2 regions of the Neobacillus sp. DHD-1R genome follow, and region 1 is predicted to be linked to the other one. Evidence: riboswitches for the same ligand, from Rfam matches in the RefSeq annotation. Region 1 holds a riboswitch; the other holds the start of a gene.
What was found. Region 1 has a riboswitch for lysine ahead of AC3ANL_RS15810 (amino acid permease). Riboswitches for the same ligand answer to the same signal wherever they lie in the genome.
Positions count from the first base shown of each region.

Region 2: it holds a riboswitch for lysine, as region 1 does, so the genes downstream of both, AC3ANL_RS19325 (aspartate kinase) here and AC3ANL_RS15810 (amino acid permease) in region 1, are expected to answer to the same signal.

Region 1 covers NZ_CM173232.1:3,245,688-3,253,288, reverse strand. Annotated here, with positions in the region: gene AC3ANL_RS15840 (BA3454 family stress response protein) at 1-113, opposite strand, end outside; gene AC3ANL_RS15835 (GNAT family N-acetyltransferase) at 307-768, shown strand; gene AC3ANL_RS15830 (hypothetical protein) at 789-1,019, opposite strand; gene asnS (asparagine--tRNA ligase) at 1,330-2,721, shown strand; gene AC3ANL_RS15820 (hypothetical protein) at 2,785-2,958, opposite strand; gene AC3ANL_RS15815 (helix-turn-helix domain-containing protein) at 3,176-3,337, shown strand; gene AC3ANL_RS15810 (amino acid permease) at 3,420-4,898, opposite strand; lysine riboswitch at 5,010-5,200, opposite strand; gene AC3ANL_RS15805 (YitT family protein) at 5,423-6,238, shown strand; gene AC3ANL_RS15800 (nitroreductase family protein) at 6,406-7,038, shown strand; gene AC3ANL_RS15795 (PH domain-containing protein) at 7,132-7,601, opposite strand, start outside.
Region 2 covers NZ_CM173232.1:3,911,364-3,918,964, reverse strand. Annotated here, with positions in the region: gene AC3ANL_RS19340 (electron transfer flavoprotein subunit alpha/FixB family protein) at 1-153, shown strand, start outside; gene trxA (thioredoxin) at 374-688, shown strand; gene uvrC (excinuclease ABC subunit UvrC) at 828-2,603, shown strand; lysine riboswitch at 2,671-2,848, shown strand; gene AC3ANL_RS19325 (aspartate kinase) at 2,962-4,176, shown strand; gene AC3ANL_RS19320 (YslB family protein) at 4,240-4,695, opposite strand; gene AC3ANL_RS19315 (succinate dehydrogenase cytochrome b558 subunit) at 5,120-5,731, shown strand; gene sdhA (succinate dehydrogenase flavoprotein subunit) at 5,784-7,535, shown strand; gene sdhB (succinate dehydrogenase iron-sulfur subunit) at 7,557-7,601, shown strand, end outside.

The DNA.
Region 1 (7,601 bases):
ACTTGTTCAAAGGCAAGTCGAAAAATTTCATCATCAGATGTGTCCCGATGAGTAATAACATTTGTCAAATAGCTTTTACCTTCTAGCTTTATTGTTACTTCCACTTGTACCATAAAAAATCACCTTTCTTTTAAAAAATATATAGTTCGTTTGTTTTACACATGTACTTTTTAATAGCACAATGTTCCAAAATATTAAGCTAACACCATATGTATGACAAAAATCGTTCGACATTTGTCATAGAACGAGGCTGGTCTGTTATAATGGTGGATAATGATAAGATCCAATGGGAGTGTAATAATACCAATGAATTTCGAAAATATAGAAAAGGAAACGTTGTATATAGCTCTTGAAATAATCAATTCGAATCCAGAATACAATTTGTTGGAAAATGGAAAGGAAGCAAGAACACTTGCTGAAATGGAAGAAGAGTTTTTAAATCCGAACACCATTAGTGCTTTTATAAAGCTAGATGATACATATATAGGAGTCATTGATTACATGCTAGAGAATCCGAAAGATCATATACCATGGCTTGGGCTATTAATGATTCATAGTGATTATCAAGGCTATGGTTTTGGTGCACAGGCCTATGCACTTTATGAACAAGAGATGCGAAATCGAGGTTTGGCTAAACTTCGAATGGGTGTTCTGAGTGGAAATTCAAAAGAACACCAATTTTGGGAATCTTTAGGTTTTAACTATTATAAAACATCTTCTGAACAATATGGAGGTGGTATATTATGTTACCAAAAAATATTAGTGTAGAGTACTCTCGAAACTAAACTTTAAACCTCAATCACCATAAATTCTTCGGCAAAGAGTTGAACCTGATTTTTATCTATTCTGTTCTTTTTTAATGAGGATTCGGCAATCAATAAGTATGCTTGAATCGTTCCATTCTTTTTTAAATCACGAATTGATACTTCGCCATTTAATAATTGAATGGCTTTTTCTTGAATGTCTTGATTCTTAGAAGTTTTGTAAAGTAGGTAGGCAATACAAGTAATCTTGTCCACAAAGATCCCTCCGCTTAAGAATCGATTATTTCTTAATTAATTCGACTACAATTTAACTATTTCCTGCTAATTTTCAGAAAATTTTAATTAAAAGTGAAATTAACGGGAAAATTTGTTGGTTATTGCTTATTTGGTATAATATTTTATATAATATTGTAGGGATAAAAGAAGAACGATGATAGTCTGAGGAATTTTACCTTTCGTCCCGATTGGGATGAAGGTTTTTTTATTTAGCAACAATAAACTTAAGCTTAAAAAAGAGAAAGACTATCAGCGAAAACCTTATACATATAAATTAGGAGGAAATTTAATGAAACAGACCTTAATTAAGGATTTGTACAGAAATACAGAAAGTTACTTGGATCAAAAAGTACAACTATCAGGCTGGATTCGTACTATTCGCGATTCTAAAACATTTGGGTTTATTGAATTGAATGACGGCAGCTTTTTTAAAGGGGTGCAGATTGTATTTGATGAGCAATTGAACAACTTTAAGGACATTACAAAGCTTCCAATTAGTTCATCTATCAAGGTAGAGGGAGATTTTATTTATACACCTCAGGCAAAGCAGCCATTTGAAATAAAAGCAACAGAAATTTCCATCGAGGGTACATCGAATGTTGATTATCCATTACAGAAGAAAAAGCATTCATTCGAATATTTAAGAACCATTGCCCATTTACGTCCAAGGACTAATACTTTTGCGGCAGTTTTTCGGATTAGATCTTTAGCATCATATGCGATTCATAAATTTTTCCAAGATAAAGGTTTTGTTTATGTCCACTCGCCAATTATTACTGGCAGTGATACAGAAGGTGCAGGCGAAATGTTCCGAGTAACAACACTTGATATGGACAATCTTCCTAAAAATGAAGAAGGTAAAACGGATGTATCCAAGGACTTCTTTAATAAAGAAACGAATCTTACCGTTAGCGGCCAGCTTTCTGCTGAGGCATTTGCGTTGGCATTCCGTAATGTCTATACTTTTGGTCCAACGTTTAGAGCAGAAAATTCTAACACGGCAAGACATGCTGCTGAATTTTGGATGATTGAACCTGAACTTGCATTTGCTGAGCTTCCAGATATCATGGATCTAGCAGAAGAGATGGTGAAATATGTAATTGGATATATTTTAGAACAAGCTCCCGAAGAAATGAACTTCTTTAATAGCTTTATTGAAAAAGGCTTGTTAGATCGTTTAAATAATGCCCATACAGCAAACTTTGGACGTGTAACGTATACAGAAGCAATTGAGTTATTGAAGGAATCCGGCGAAACCTTTGCGTATCCAGTGGAGTGGGGACTTGACCTGCAAACAGAGCATGAACGCTATTTGTGCGAAAAAGTATTCAAACGCCCTGTATTTGTAACAGACTATCCAAAAGAAATTAAAGCGTTCTACATGCGCTTAAATGAAGACGATAAAACAGTTGCTGCAACAGACTTACTTGTACCAGGTATCGGTGAATTGATTGGCGGAAGTCAGCGTGAAGAGAGAGAAGAAATTCTTGCTGGTAAAATTAAAGATCTTGGTATGAATGAGGCAGATTATTGGTGGTACCTTGAATTGAGAAAATACGGTGGTACGAAACATTCAGGCTATGGCCTAGGGTTTGAAAGGTTAATTATGTACTTAACTGGAATGACTAATATTAGAGACGTGATCCCATTCCCAAGAACAACAGGCAATGCTGAATTTTAAAAAGAGAAACAAAAAGAAGACCTATTCGCTGAATGGGTCTTCTTTCATGTGAACAATTTCGGTTTAAAAAACTTGGAGTTCTTCTTCGAAAAAAAATGTACCAGGATGTTCTTTAACGATATAAGAATATCTTTTCATATTTTTTACATACTGCCATTTTAAGATTGTAACAACCTCACCAGTTTCGATAATGTTCACAGTTTGACCATTATTGTATCGATTATTTGAGTTCTTCAATTTTAACACCCCTTTAAAATTACATCTTAATTATAACACAAAAATATGGGGCACGTTTTGTTCGTGAATTAGTATTTGTTAAGCAAATGAAAGACAGGGACCTATTAACCTTTCCATTATAATGTAATTATGGTATGCTTTACAAAAGCGAGGTGTCATTTTGACCAATTATAAAGCTAAAAAAAGTAACCTCAAAGATTTATTATCAAAAAGTGGAATGGATCTAGATAATTTGGAAAGGAATACAAATATTCCTAGGAGTCAACTCGACGACTACTTGTCAAAGAAGGTAATGAACCTAAACACGGCAATGACTATTTCCAAAGAATTAAATTGCAAGATTGAAGATCTATACGTTTGGACTGCAAAGGAAAGTTAATACTACCCTAGCTATGCAAAAAAGCAGACCCATTGAGGATCTGCTTTTATTATGCACATTTTTATCTAATTTATCGAGGTAATTAAACAGTTAAATCGCATTTCTCTAAGGGAATAACCTTAGTCTTTTTCAAGAATTTATACCCTAGCCATAAAATTAGGAAAAGTGGTAAGCCAATATAAGAAACCAACACACCATTCCAATCAATGTGGTCACCCATAAAAGCGGAATAATTTTGACCTAAAACGACAAATGCACAAACGGCAAAAGCGAAAATCGGGCCAAATGGGAATAATTTAGATTTATAAGGTAATAAATTTAGATCTTTTCCTTGTGCAACAAAAGCTTTGCGGAATCGATAGTGACAAATGGCGATTCCGAGCCATGCGATAAAGCCAGACATACCAGAAGCATTCAAAAGCCATACATAGACAACACCATCCCCAAAGAAAGAAGCTAGAAAGGCAAGTGTTCCTACTAAAGTTGTAGCAATTAATGCATTTACAGGGACACCATTTTTATTAAGCTTACCTAAAAATTTTGGTGCTTTACCTTGTCGAGCTAAATCCCAAAGCATCCGTGTAGAAGCATACATTCCAGAATTACCGGCCGATAATACTGCTGTTAAGATAACAGCATTCATGACAGAAGCGGCAAAGGCAATTCCTGCTTTTTGAAATACAAGGGTAAATGGGCTTACGGTTATATCTCCATTTGCCAAATTTCCATTTGTATAAGGAATGAGCAGGCCGATAACAAAAATAGCTAATACATAAAATAAAAGAATCCGCCAAAATACTGATCGTACTGCCCGTGGTATTGATTTTTTGGGGTCGTCTGTTTCTCCCGCAGCGACTCCTAAAAGCTCAGTTCCTTGGAATGAGAAGCCAGCGGCCATAAAGATGCCAAGCATGGACATAAAGCCGCCATGAAAGGGAGCATCACCAATTGTGAAGTTTTTAAAGCCAATGGCATGATCTCCCATAATACCAAAAATCATCAATGTCCCAGTAATAATAAAAATGATGACCGTTATGACTTTAATAAGCGAGAACCAGTATTCAGCTTCTCCAAACCCTTTTACGGATAGATAATTTAACAAGAACATAATGACTAAAAAGAGACTGCTCCATACTAATGATGGGGTGTTCGGAAACCAGTATTTCATAATCATTGTTACAGCAGCTAATTCTGCTGCAATGGTAATGGCCCAGTTATACCAGTAATTCCAACCGAGCGCAAAACCAAAGGCAGGATCAACAAATTTAGTTGCATACGTACTAAAGCTTCCGGCCACTGGCATGTAAGTACCCATTTCGGCTAAGCCTTGCATTAAGAAGTAAACCATTACACCAATAACAAGATAGGAAAGGATAGCTCCACCCGGTCCGGCCGAATGAATCGCACCACCGCTTGCCAGGAATAGTCCGGTTCCAATCGTTCCCCCTAACGAAATCATTGTAAGGTGACGTGATTTTAAACTCCGTTTTAGTTCCGTAGTTTCCGCATGGTTACCTGTATATACTTGTTTATCAAGATTTCTTGCTGTTTGTGATTGCATATCAATACTCCTTTATCTTTTTCTTATTTCTTTCATTAGAAGGAGTTTTGGAATAAAAAAATGCCATCGAAGTAGAATCGATGGCATCGTAAATACCCCGCATCATACCTTCCGAAAGATAGCTCAACACGCATGACTGGTAGGGCCAAGCGTGACAGTTCTGTTCCTATTCGGAGACAGACCCAGCATGCTTTTTATAGAGATAAAAGCAAACTTCGGCAGCTTTTCCTTTCAAACGGAGTCAAGGATGTCTCTACATCTCGTCCACTTTACTAATAAAAACCGCGACCTCTACCTCATCGGTTTGATGAGGATTTAACTATAAAGTTATTATATTAATAAAGTATAATTATTATTTTAAAAATGTCAATCTATTTTATTTAAATAGGTTTAAGGAAAAAAATTTATTCTGTTAGTAGACAGATAATTGGTTCAATTTAAAAAAAACTGTTAAGTTTATTTAGATTAGAGAATTTAGTATGATTTTAAAATAGAAAATGCAGGTATTAGGAGGGTTTTTTACCATGCAAATTGTCGGAATCATTGTGGGTTCTCTTATCGTGGTAGGGGCATTTAATTTTTTCTTAATTCCCCATGAGGTGTTAAGTAGTGGTTTGAGCGGGATATCGATGTTATTAGGAATGATTACACCGCTTAATACTGGTTTGGCTAACTTCCTTTTGAATTTACCGATGATTATAATTGGATATAAAATTCTTGGCAAAAAGTTTGTCATGAATACCATTTTTTCAGTGTTGATCATTTCTGTAGGTCTTTATGTGGTGCCTATCATACCCTTTGCGAATGACACTATGCTTTCATCGATCTTCGGCGGTGCGCTCGCAGGTCTTGGGGTTGGAATTGTATTCCGTTCATCAGGATCAACGGGGGGCTTTGATATTATTGGCATGATCGTTTCAAGGAAAAAGGACTTTCCTATCGGGGTGTTACTTTCTGGTATGAATGGTGTTGTTATTATATTTAATGGATTCCTATTTAATTGGGACGCGGCTCTTAATACGTTAGTATCTATATATGTCACAGGTAAAGTAGTGGATGCCATTTATACAGATCATGCTAAATTAACCTTGATGATTATTACGGGAAAAGGTGAGGAAATGCGGGAACATTTGCTGACCAATTTGTACAGGGGACTTACCATAATGGATGGAGTTGGTGGGTATTCTAACGACAAACGGAATGTTTTAATGACAGTCATTTCTAGATATGAATTAAACGAGGTTAAAAATCTCATTTCCGAGGTGGACCCAAGTGCATTTGTTAATATCACAGAAACCATTGAGGTAATGGGGTTATTTCATCGACAGAGCCCTTCCTAGTTCATAAAAAGAGTTGCACTTTGCCTAAGTGCAACTCTTTTTTATTTGGATAATCGATTATGAATTTTCTCGATTTTTCATCCATTCTTGACGGTAGAAGCTTTTTAAAAGTAAGATGTTAAAAGAAACTTATTATTTGTAAGTGCAAGATTTAAGGAGGAAACTTTATGCAAACAAAAGTAAAGAAAAGTTTTACTGATGTGATGAAAGACCGTCACTCCGTAAGAAAATATGATCCAAGCTATCAAATTTCTAAACAAGAAATTAAAGATATAATAAAAGAAGCGACATCAGCACCATCATCAAGTAATCTTCAACCATGGCGCTTTATGGTGTTCCAAGACCAAGAAATTAAAAAAGACCTTAGAGTTATTGCATACAATCAAGAACAGGTGGAAACAGCATCGGCTGTAATTGCTGTACTAGGTGACAAGGAAATGTATAAGAGTATTGAGAAGGTATATCACAGTGCCCATGAAGCTGGTTTTATGGATGAAGCAAACATGGAGCGATTAATCGCCAGTGCCAATAATACGTATCCTAATGCACCTGAAGATATTCGAAAAAATATTGCTATGTTTGATGCAGGACTTGTGTCAATGCAATTAATGCTTATAGCTAAGGAAAGAGGGTATGATACTGTCCCCATGGGTGGATTTGATAAACAACAATTCATAGAAAAATTTAATGTTTCAGAACGTTTTTTCCCAATTGTATTAATTCCACTTGGTAAGGCGGCTGCCCCTGCATTTGGTTCAACACGGTTACCATTAGATGATGTATTGATCGAGTATAAATAATTAAAAAGAGGATGGCTCAAGGAAGGCAGACCCCACATTTAACACTCAATAGATTGTGGGGTTTAATCCTTTGGTTTGAGCTATCCTCTTTTTTTAATTGTTAATATATTTTTCAAATACAGTTCCAAAATCTTTAACTGAATATTGCTTTTTACTTTCTTCCAGCCATTGGAAGGCTGCCTGATTTAGCATTTTAAATTGAACAACCAGGTTGCTATCTGGACTTGTTACACGGCCAAGTGTAGTGGAGGCAATCTCCAAACTTTGTTTGGCAAATTGAAGACTGATTTCATTTTCATGTGAAATCTCCGAAATTTTAATAAGTGCTTTGTATAAATCCTTTATTTCCTCAATATGCTTTTTGTGGACATCAATCGAGAAAGGCGCTGAGCCAATTTTGAATTTTATCTCGACATCAATGTCGACCGTACCAGCTGTTTCAAGTTTTACATCGGAAATTCGATTTGTTGCATAACTATATCGGTGCAACATTCGTTTTTTACTTGTCGCACTTGTGCCATCCAAATGGATTAGGGCATTATTGGTAAAGCAGTATTCATCAG
Region 2 (7,601 bases), 670 kb from region 1:
GCTGGGATGTCCAACTCTAAAGTTATCGTAGCGATCAACAAAGATCCTGAAGCGAATATTTTTAAAGTAGCCGATTATGGCATTGTCGGTGACTTGTTCGAGGTCGTACCAATATTAACAGAAGAGTTTAAAAAACTTAAGGTCCATTCGTAATAAGCAAAGCGGAATCGCTGGAGCTAGACATAAGAATGGCTAAGAAAGATAATAATAAAGCGGGCGGGACAACAAGTAACGCTCGCTTTTTTTATATTCGCATAGAATACTTATAACCAGGATGGGTATATTACATGCTGAAACATATTATTAGCATGATATGGCAATCGATGGTATACTTTCCGTAGTATTTCAGTTATTTAATAGGAGGTCAATAAAGATGGCTATTTCACACGTAACAGATCAAACCTTTGCTACTGAAACAGGTTCAGGCCTTGTGCTTGTAGATTTTTGGGCACCATGGTGCGGACCTTGTAAAATGATAGCTCCAGTTCTAGAAGAACTTGACGCAGAAATGGGCGAAAAAGTAAAAATTACTAAGCTTGATGTGGATGATAACCCACAAACAGCTGCTAACTTCGGCGTTATGAGCATCCCAACATTGTTGGTACTGAAAGATGGCGAAGTTGTCGATAAAGTCGTTGGCTTCCAGCCAAAAGACGCGCTAGCAAGTGTTTTAGAAAAACACGTATAAGATAAATAACAAAAAACCTTAGTTAGAGTTCCATCTAGCTAAGGTTTTTTGCTTTTTACAAGAGTCTCCTACTTCCCTTTATGAGTCATTTGCATTAGAATTTTAAATACATTAAAAAAAGACGGAGGGAGTGGCCGGAATGAATGAAAATATAAAGCAAAAATTGACCCTGCTGCCTGATCTGCCTGGCTGCTACTTAATGAAGGACCGTCAGGGAACAATTATTTATGTGGGAAAAGCAAAGGTTTTAAAGAATCGTGTCCGTTCCTATTTCACTGGATCCCACGATGGAAAAACGTTAAGACTTGTTAATGAAATTGAGGACTTTGAATACATTGTTACCTCTTCGAATATAGAAGCCCTATTACTTGAATTGAACCTGATTAAGAAATACGATCCAAAATACAATATCATGCTGAAGGATGATAAAAGCTATCCGTTTATTAAACTAACTGCAGAAAGACATCCAAAGCTTATCATAACGAGAAAAGTGAAAAAGGATAAAGGGAAATACTTTGGTCCTTATCCCAATGTAGGAGCAGCTAATGAGACGAAAAAGCTGTTAGATCGGATTTACCCATTACGAAAATGCTCCACCCTGCCTGATCGTGTTTGCTTGTACTATCATTTAGGGCAATGCCTTGCACCTTGTGTGAATGAAGTGAGTGAAGAGCAGTATAAGCAAATGACGGATGAAATTTCCCGCTTTCTAAATGGCGGCTATAAGGAAATAAAAAAAGAGCTCACAGAAAAAATGACAGCTGCCTCAGAAGAACTTGATTTTGAGCGGGCAATGGAGTTCCGCGATAAAATTGTTCATATTGAGGCGATTATGGAAAAGCAAAAAATTACGATGACTGATTTTACCGACCGTGACGTATTTGGCTATGCAGTCGATAAAGGCTGGATGTGCGTTCAGGTCTTTTTTGTCCGGCAAGGAAAGCTGATTGAGCGGGACGTATCGATGTTTCCCATCTACAATGAGCCGGAGGAAGAAATTTTAACGTTCCTCGGCCAATTTTATACAAAAGCCAATCATTTTAAACCAAAAGAAATTTTAATTCAAGACGACGTGGATCTTCATATCGCTGAACAGCTTTTGGAAGTAAGAGTCCTGCAGCCACAGCGCGGTCAAAAAAAGGACCTCGTTAAAATGGCCATAAAAAATGCGAAGATTGCTTTAAATGAAAAGTTCTCCCTGATTGAAAAAGATGAGGAAAGAACGATTAAGGCTGTTGAAAACCTTGGGGAGCTACTGGGGATATATACACCGCACAGGATTGAATCATTCGATAACTCTAACATTCAAGGGACAGATCCAGTATCCGCCATGGTTGTTTTTATTGATGGGAAAGCAAATAAACGAGAGTATCGCAAATATAAAATCAAATCGGTTAAGGGTCCCGATGATTATGAATCCATGCGAGAAGTAACGAGAAGAAGATACTCGAGAGCCCTAAAAGATGATTTACCGCTTCCTGATTTGATTATCATTGATGGTGGAAAAGGGCATGTCGAGGCTGTAAGAGATGTTTTGGAAAATGAGCTGGGCTTAGATATCCCGCTTTCAGGATTGGTAAAGGATGAGAAACACCGAACATCCCAGCTTCTATACGGCAATCCATTGCAAATCGTCCCCTTAGCTCGAAACAGCCAAGAGTTTTATTTACTGCAACGCATTCAAGATGAAGTTCACCGCTTTGCGATTACTTTCCACCGTCAACTCCGTGGGAAAAGTGCGTTCCAATCGTTGCTCGATGATATTCAGGGTATCGGAGAAAAACGAAAAAAATTACTATTAAAACAGTTCGGTTCTGTCAAAAAAATGAAGGAAGCCAACATAGAGGAATTTACTGCACTTGGAATTCCAATAAATGTAGCAGAAGAATTATTCAATAAACTTCACACAATATGATTGTCAGAAAAAAAAGAACATGCTATAATAAGTGAAAATTTAATTTACTATCACTTTGTCGTACTAAAGTGAAGGTAGAGGTGCGAGCTTCAAGAGTAATGGTTCTGAGAAGGATGAGCTTCGAAGAGGGATCATGAAAGGGAATGTTCGCCGAAGTAAAGAAGGTCTCATTCCTTCCTTTGCTGGTTCTGTATTGAATAAATCCAGAATTGTCAAGACGTATGTCTTGGAGAGCTATCTTACGTTATTTGTACAGGAATTTATTTTTTCGTGTTCAAAAAGCAATGAGATGCCCTCATTGCTTTTTTTTCATTTATGGGGAAATCTAATGTAATCATTTGAAAGAAGGGAATCAACTATGGGGCTTATCGTACAAAAATTTGGGGGAACCTCCGTTGGCAGTGTAGAAAGAATATTAAATGTAGCATCACGTATAAAAGAGGAGACCGTGCTAGGTAATAACGTTGTTGTCGTTGTGTCGGCTATGGGGAAATCTACCGATCAGCTAGTAAGTTTAGCAAAGGAAATATCTGATCAGCCAAACAAGCGGGAAATGGATATGCTGCTTTCAACAGGGGAGCAGGTTACGATTGCATTATTGTCGATGGCTTTAAATCAACAGGGGCTTAATGCAGTTTCGTATACAGGCTGGCAGGCGGGGATCGTTACAGAACCAGTTCATGGAAATGCCCGGATTGCCAAAATCAACACGGAGGCGATTCAAGCTCAGCTGTCTGAAGGAAAAGTTGTGATTGTGGCAGGATTCCAAGGGATAACAGAAGATGGCGAGATTACAACACTTGGCCGCGGTGGCTCAGATACAACCGCTGTTGCTCTAGCTGCATCATTAAAAGCTGATCGATGCGATATTTATACGGATGTAACCGGTGTTTTTACAACGGATCCACGATATGTTAAAGAGGCACGTAAATTATTATCCGTTTCATATGATGAAATGCTTGAACTTGCTAATCTAGGTGCAGGTGTGCTGCACCCAAGAGCAGTCGAGTTTGCAAAAAATTACAAAGTTCAGCTTGAGGTTCGTTCAAGTATGGAGAGAGTAGAAGGAACAGTCATAGAGGAGGAAGCAACAATGGAACAAAATTTAGTAGTGCGCGGAGTAGCGTTTGACGATGAAATTACAAGGGTTACTGTACTAGGACTCACTAACTCATTAACAAGTTTATCAACTATTTTTACCACCTTAGCACAAAATCATCTTAACGTGGACATTATTATTCAAAGTACAACTGAGGGAGGGACTGCCAATCTGTCATTCTCGATCCATACGAATGATTTGCTCGAAACATTAAAGGTCCTGGAAGATAATAAAACAGTCCTGGGATATGAGCAACTTGATGCTGAAAATAAGTTAGCCAAGGTATCGATTGTTGGTTCAGGAATGATTTCTAATCCAGGCGTTGCCGCTAAAATGTTTGAAGTACTAGCTGAAAATAACATTCAAATCAAAATGGTCAGCACCTCCGAAATTAAAGTATCCGTCGTTGTCGAAGAAAAAAACATGCTTCAAGCTGTACAAGCCCTTCACACAGCATTTGAATTAGGGGAATAGTGAAAAGGGTGTCAGGCACCTTTGGTGCCTGACACCCTTATTAACAAAATGATCGTTGAGAAGTTACTTTATGGGGTCTTTTGTATCCCATTTGACGGTGAATTGAACTTTGTTTGATTTTTTAACAGGGTGCTCAAAGGCTTCCGTATATACTTTTTTTTGGAGTTCGATTTGCTGAGCAAGGAAACCGGCTTCGAGCTGAAAAAAGTGCTCGGCCTTTGATTTTACACGAGGCACAATCAATGGACTAGATAGTTCCATTTCGATTTCATTTTTTGTTTCTTTAATTATTTCCAGCTGACCCCATGAAGCTTTGGTAAAAAACTCAATGACTTGATCATGATCAGCTAAAGGGAATTTTCGCGCTAGACGCTTACCGGCCCAATATAATATTTCAGGCGTATCTTTTCCGAGAATTTCTGGCAGAAGTATTTCCCTAATTAACTCATATCCGAAGATCGAGATGGTTCGTGGTTCTGCTGCATTTGTATCCAAATTAACGACTGTACTTTCTTCCACAAGCTTCCCCTCTTTCTATTATTCTATTATATACAATTTTGGCTAAGTTTCAGTACAGTTTTCAATAAGAAAATATTGTTATTTTGCAATATCTAATCCTATTTATTATCATAATTATCTTTACCTTTAAAGTAAAAACTCTAACAGTTAGATATTGGAAATATCATTGGGGAAATTGGGCAACCATAAATAACTATCAATCTTTATAAGTTTGTACACATACACTATTATAATTTCAATATATTTAAAAAATTTTTATTTTTTACTTAAAATACTGTATCCGTTTTCTTGACGCTCTATCAGGTTGGGAGTAAAATGGACATGTCACATAATTGTCACAGTAGTGAAAATTAAAAATTACATGAGGAATAACAAGGGAAAAAGGCTTAACATCATTTTTTAAAACTTAAAGGGGGGTAAAATAATGGCGGGAAATCGAGAGTTTGTTAATCGCAGATTGCATTCATTGCTGGGAGTTATTCCGATTGGGGTATTCCTGATCCAGCATCTTGTTGTCAACCATTTTGTTACAGGGGGACCAGAATCTTTTAATAAGGCTTCAAACTTTATGGGAAGTCTTCCATTCAAGATTGTCCTTGAAACAGTAATTATCTATTTACCATTGTTATATCATGCAATCTATGGAATTTATATTGCTTTTACTGCAAATAGCAATGTTAATAGGTTTAGTACATACAGGAACTGGATGTACTTACTACAGCGTATTACAGGCGTTATTACATTAATTTTTATTGCATGGCATGTATGGCAAACACGGGTCGCTGCAGCATTTGGCGCTGAGGTCTCCTTTGATATGATGCATGATATTCTTTCATCGCCTGGTATGTTTGTTTTCTATCTAGTTGGTATTCTTTCGGCTATTTTTCATTTTGCCAATGGTTTGTGGTCATTCCTAGTTAGCTGGGGGATTACAGTATCACCACGTTCACAAGTTATATCTACATACGTGACAATTGGTGTGTTTGTTGTATTGGCATTTATTAGCATTCAAACACTGATTGCATTTGTTTCATAATAGAGGAAGTTCGGAAAAATATTGTATTTTGGATTGAGGGAGTGAGTCACGAATGGGTAAAGGTAAAGTGATCGTAGTCGGCGGCGGCTTGGCCGGTTTAATGGCTACCATCAAGGTTGCAGAATCAGGAACTCCGGTAGAGCTATTTTCTCTTGTTCCGGTTAAACGTTCTCACTCTGTTTGTGCCCAAGGCGGTATTAATGGAGCGGTAAATACAAAGGGTGAAGGAGATTCCACGTGGATCCACTTTGACGATACCATTTATGGCGGAGACTTTTTGGCCAATCAACCGCCGGTAAAAGCAATGTGTGATGCAGCACCTGGCATTATTAATCTATTTGACCGGATGGGAGTAATGTTTAACCGTACTCCAGAAGGTTTACTAGATTTCCGTCGTTTCGGAGGTACACAGTATCACCGTACAGCCTTTGCTGGGGCAACAACAGGGCAGCAGTTGCTTTATGCTTTAGACGAACAAGTTCGCCGTCATGAAGTAGACGGGTTAGTTACGAAATATGAAGGCTGGGAATTCCTAGGAACTGTTATTGATGATGATGGCGTATGCCGCGGAGTGGTCGTTCAAAACTTAAAAACGATGGAAATTAAATCGTTCTCTGCAGATGCTGTTATCATGGCTACAGGGGGCCCTGGAATTATCTTTGGAAAGTCAACGAACTCCGTTATCAATACGGGCTCTGCTGCATCGATCGTGTACCAGCAAGGTGCCTATTATGCAAATGGTGAAATGATTCAAATCCATCCAACTGCTATCCCTGGCGATGATAAGCTTCGGTTAATGAGTGAATCAGCGCGTGGTGAAGGCGGTCGTATTTGGACCTATAAAGACGGAAAGCCATGGTATTTCTTAGAGGAAAAATATCCTGCTTATGGAAACCTGGTACCGCGTGATATAGCAACGCGTGAAATTTTTGACGTTTGTGTAAATCAAAAACTAGGAATTAATGGCGAAAACATGGTTTTCCTTGATTTATCACATAAGGATCCGCATGAATTAGATGTAAAACTTGGCGGTATTATCGAGATTTATGAAAAATTCATGGGTGATAACCCAAGAAAAGTACCAATGAAAATATTCCCAGCTGTTCACTATTCAATGGGTGGACTATGGGTAGATTTTGACCAAATGACAAACATCCCAGGTCTATTTGCTGCTGGTGAGTGTGATTATTCCCAGCATGGTGCAAATCGTCTAGGTGCAAACTCCTTACTTTCTGCGGTTTATGGCGGAATGGTTGCAGGGCCAAATGCTGTTAAATATATTGATGGTCTTGAAAAGAGTTCTGAAGCCGTTTCTTCAATTGTTTTTGATCGTCATGTTAAGGAACAGGAAGAAAAATGGAATTCGATTATGTCTTTAAATGGCACAGAAAATGCCTATGTCCTTCATAAAGAACTAGGGGAATGGATGACAGACAACGTAACAGTTGTTCGTTACAATGACAGGTTGTTAAAAACAGATGAAAAGATTCAGGAACTATTAGAACGTTACAAAAAAATCAACATCAATGATACATCAAAATGGAGCAACCAAGGAGCAACCTTCACTAGACAACTTCAGAATATGCTTCAATTAGCACGTGTTATTACGATTGGTGCTTATAATCGTAATGAGAGCCGTGGTGCTCATTATAAACCAGACTTCCCTGAGCGGAATGATGAAGAATTCTTAAAAACAACAATGGCTAAATTTGTTGATTCTACATCTGCTCCAGCTTTCCATTATGACGAAGTCGATATCTCGTTGCTCAAGCCTCGTAAACGCGATTACACTACAAAGCACTAATAGAAAGGGGAGTAGGCAAGAATGTCTGAAAATAAAACAGTAAAATTTAAAATAATGCGTCAGGAT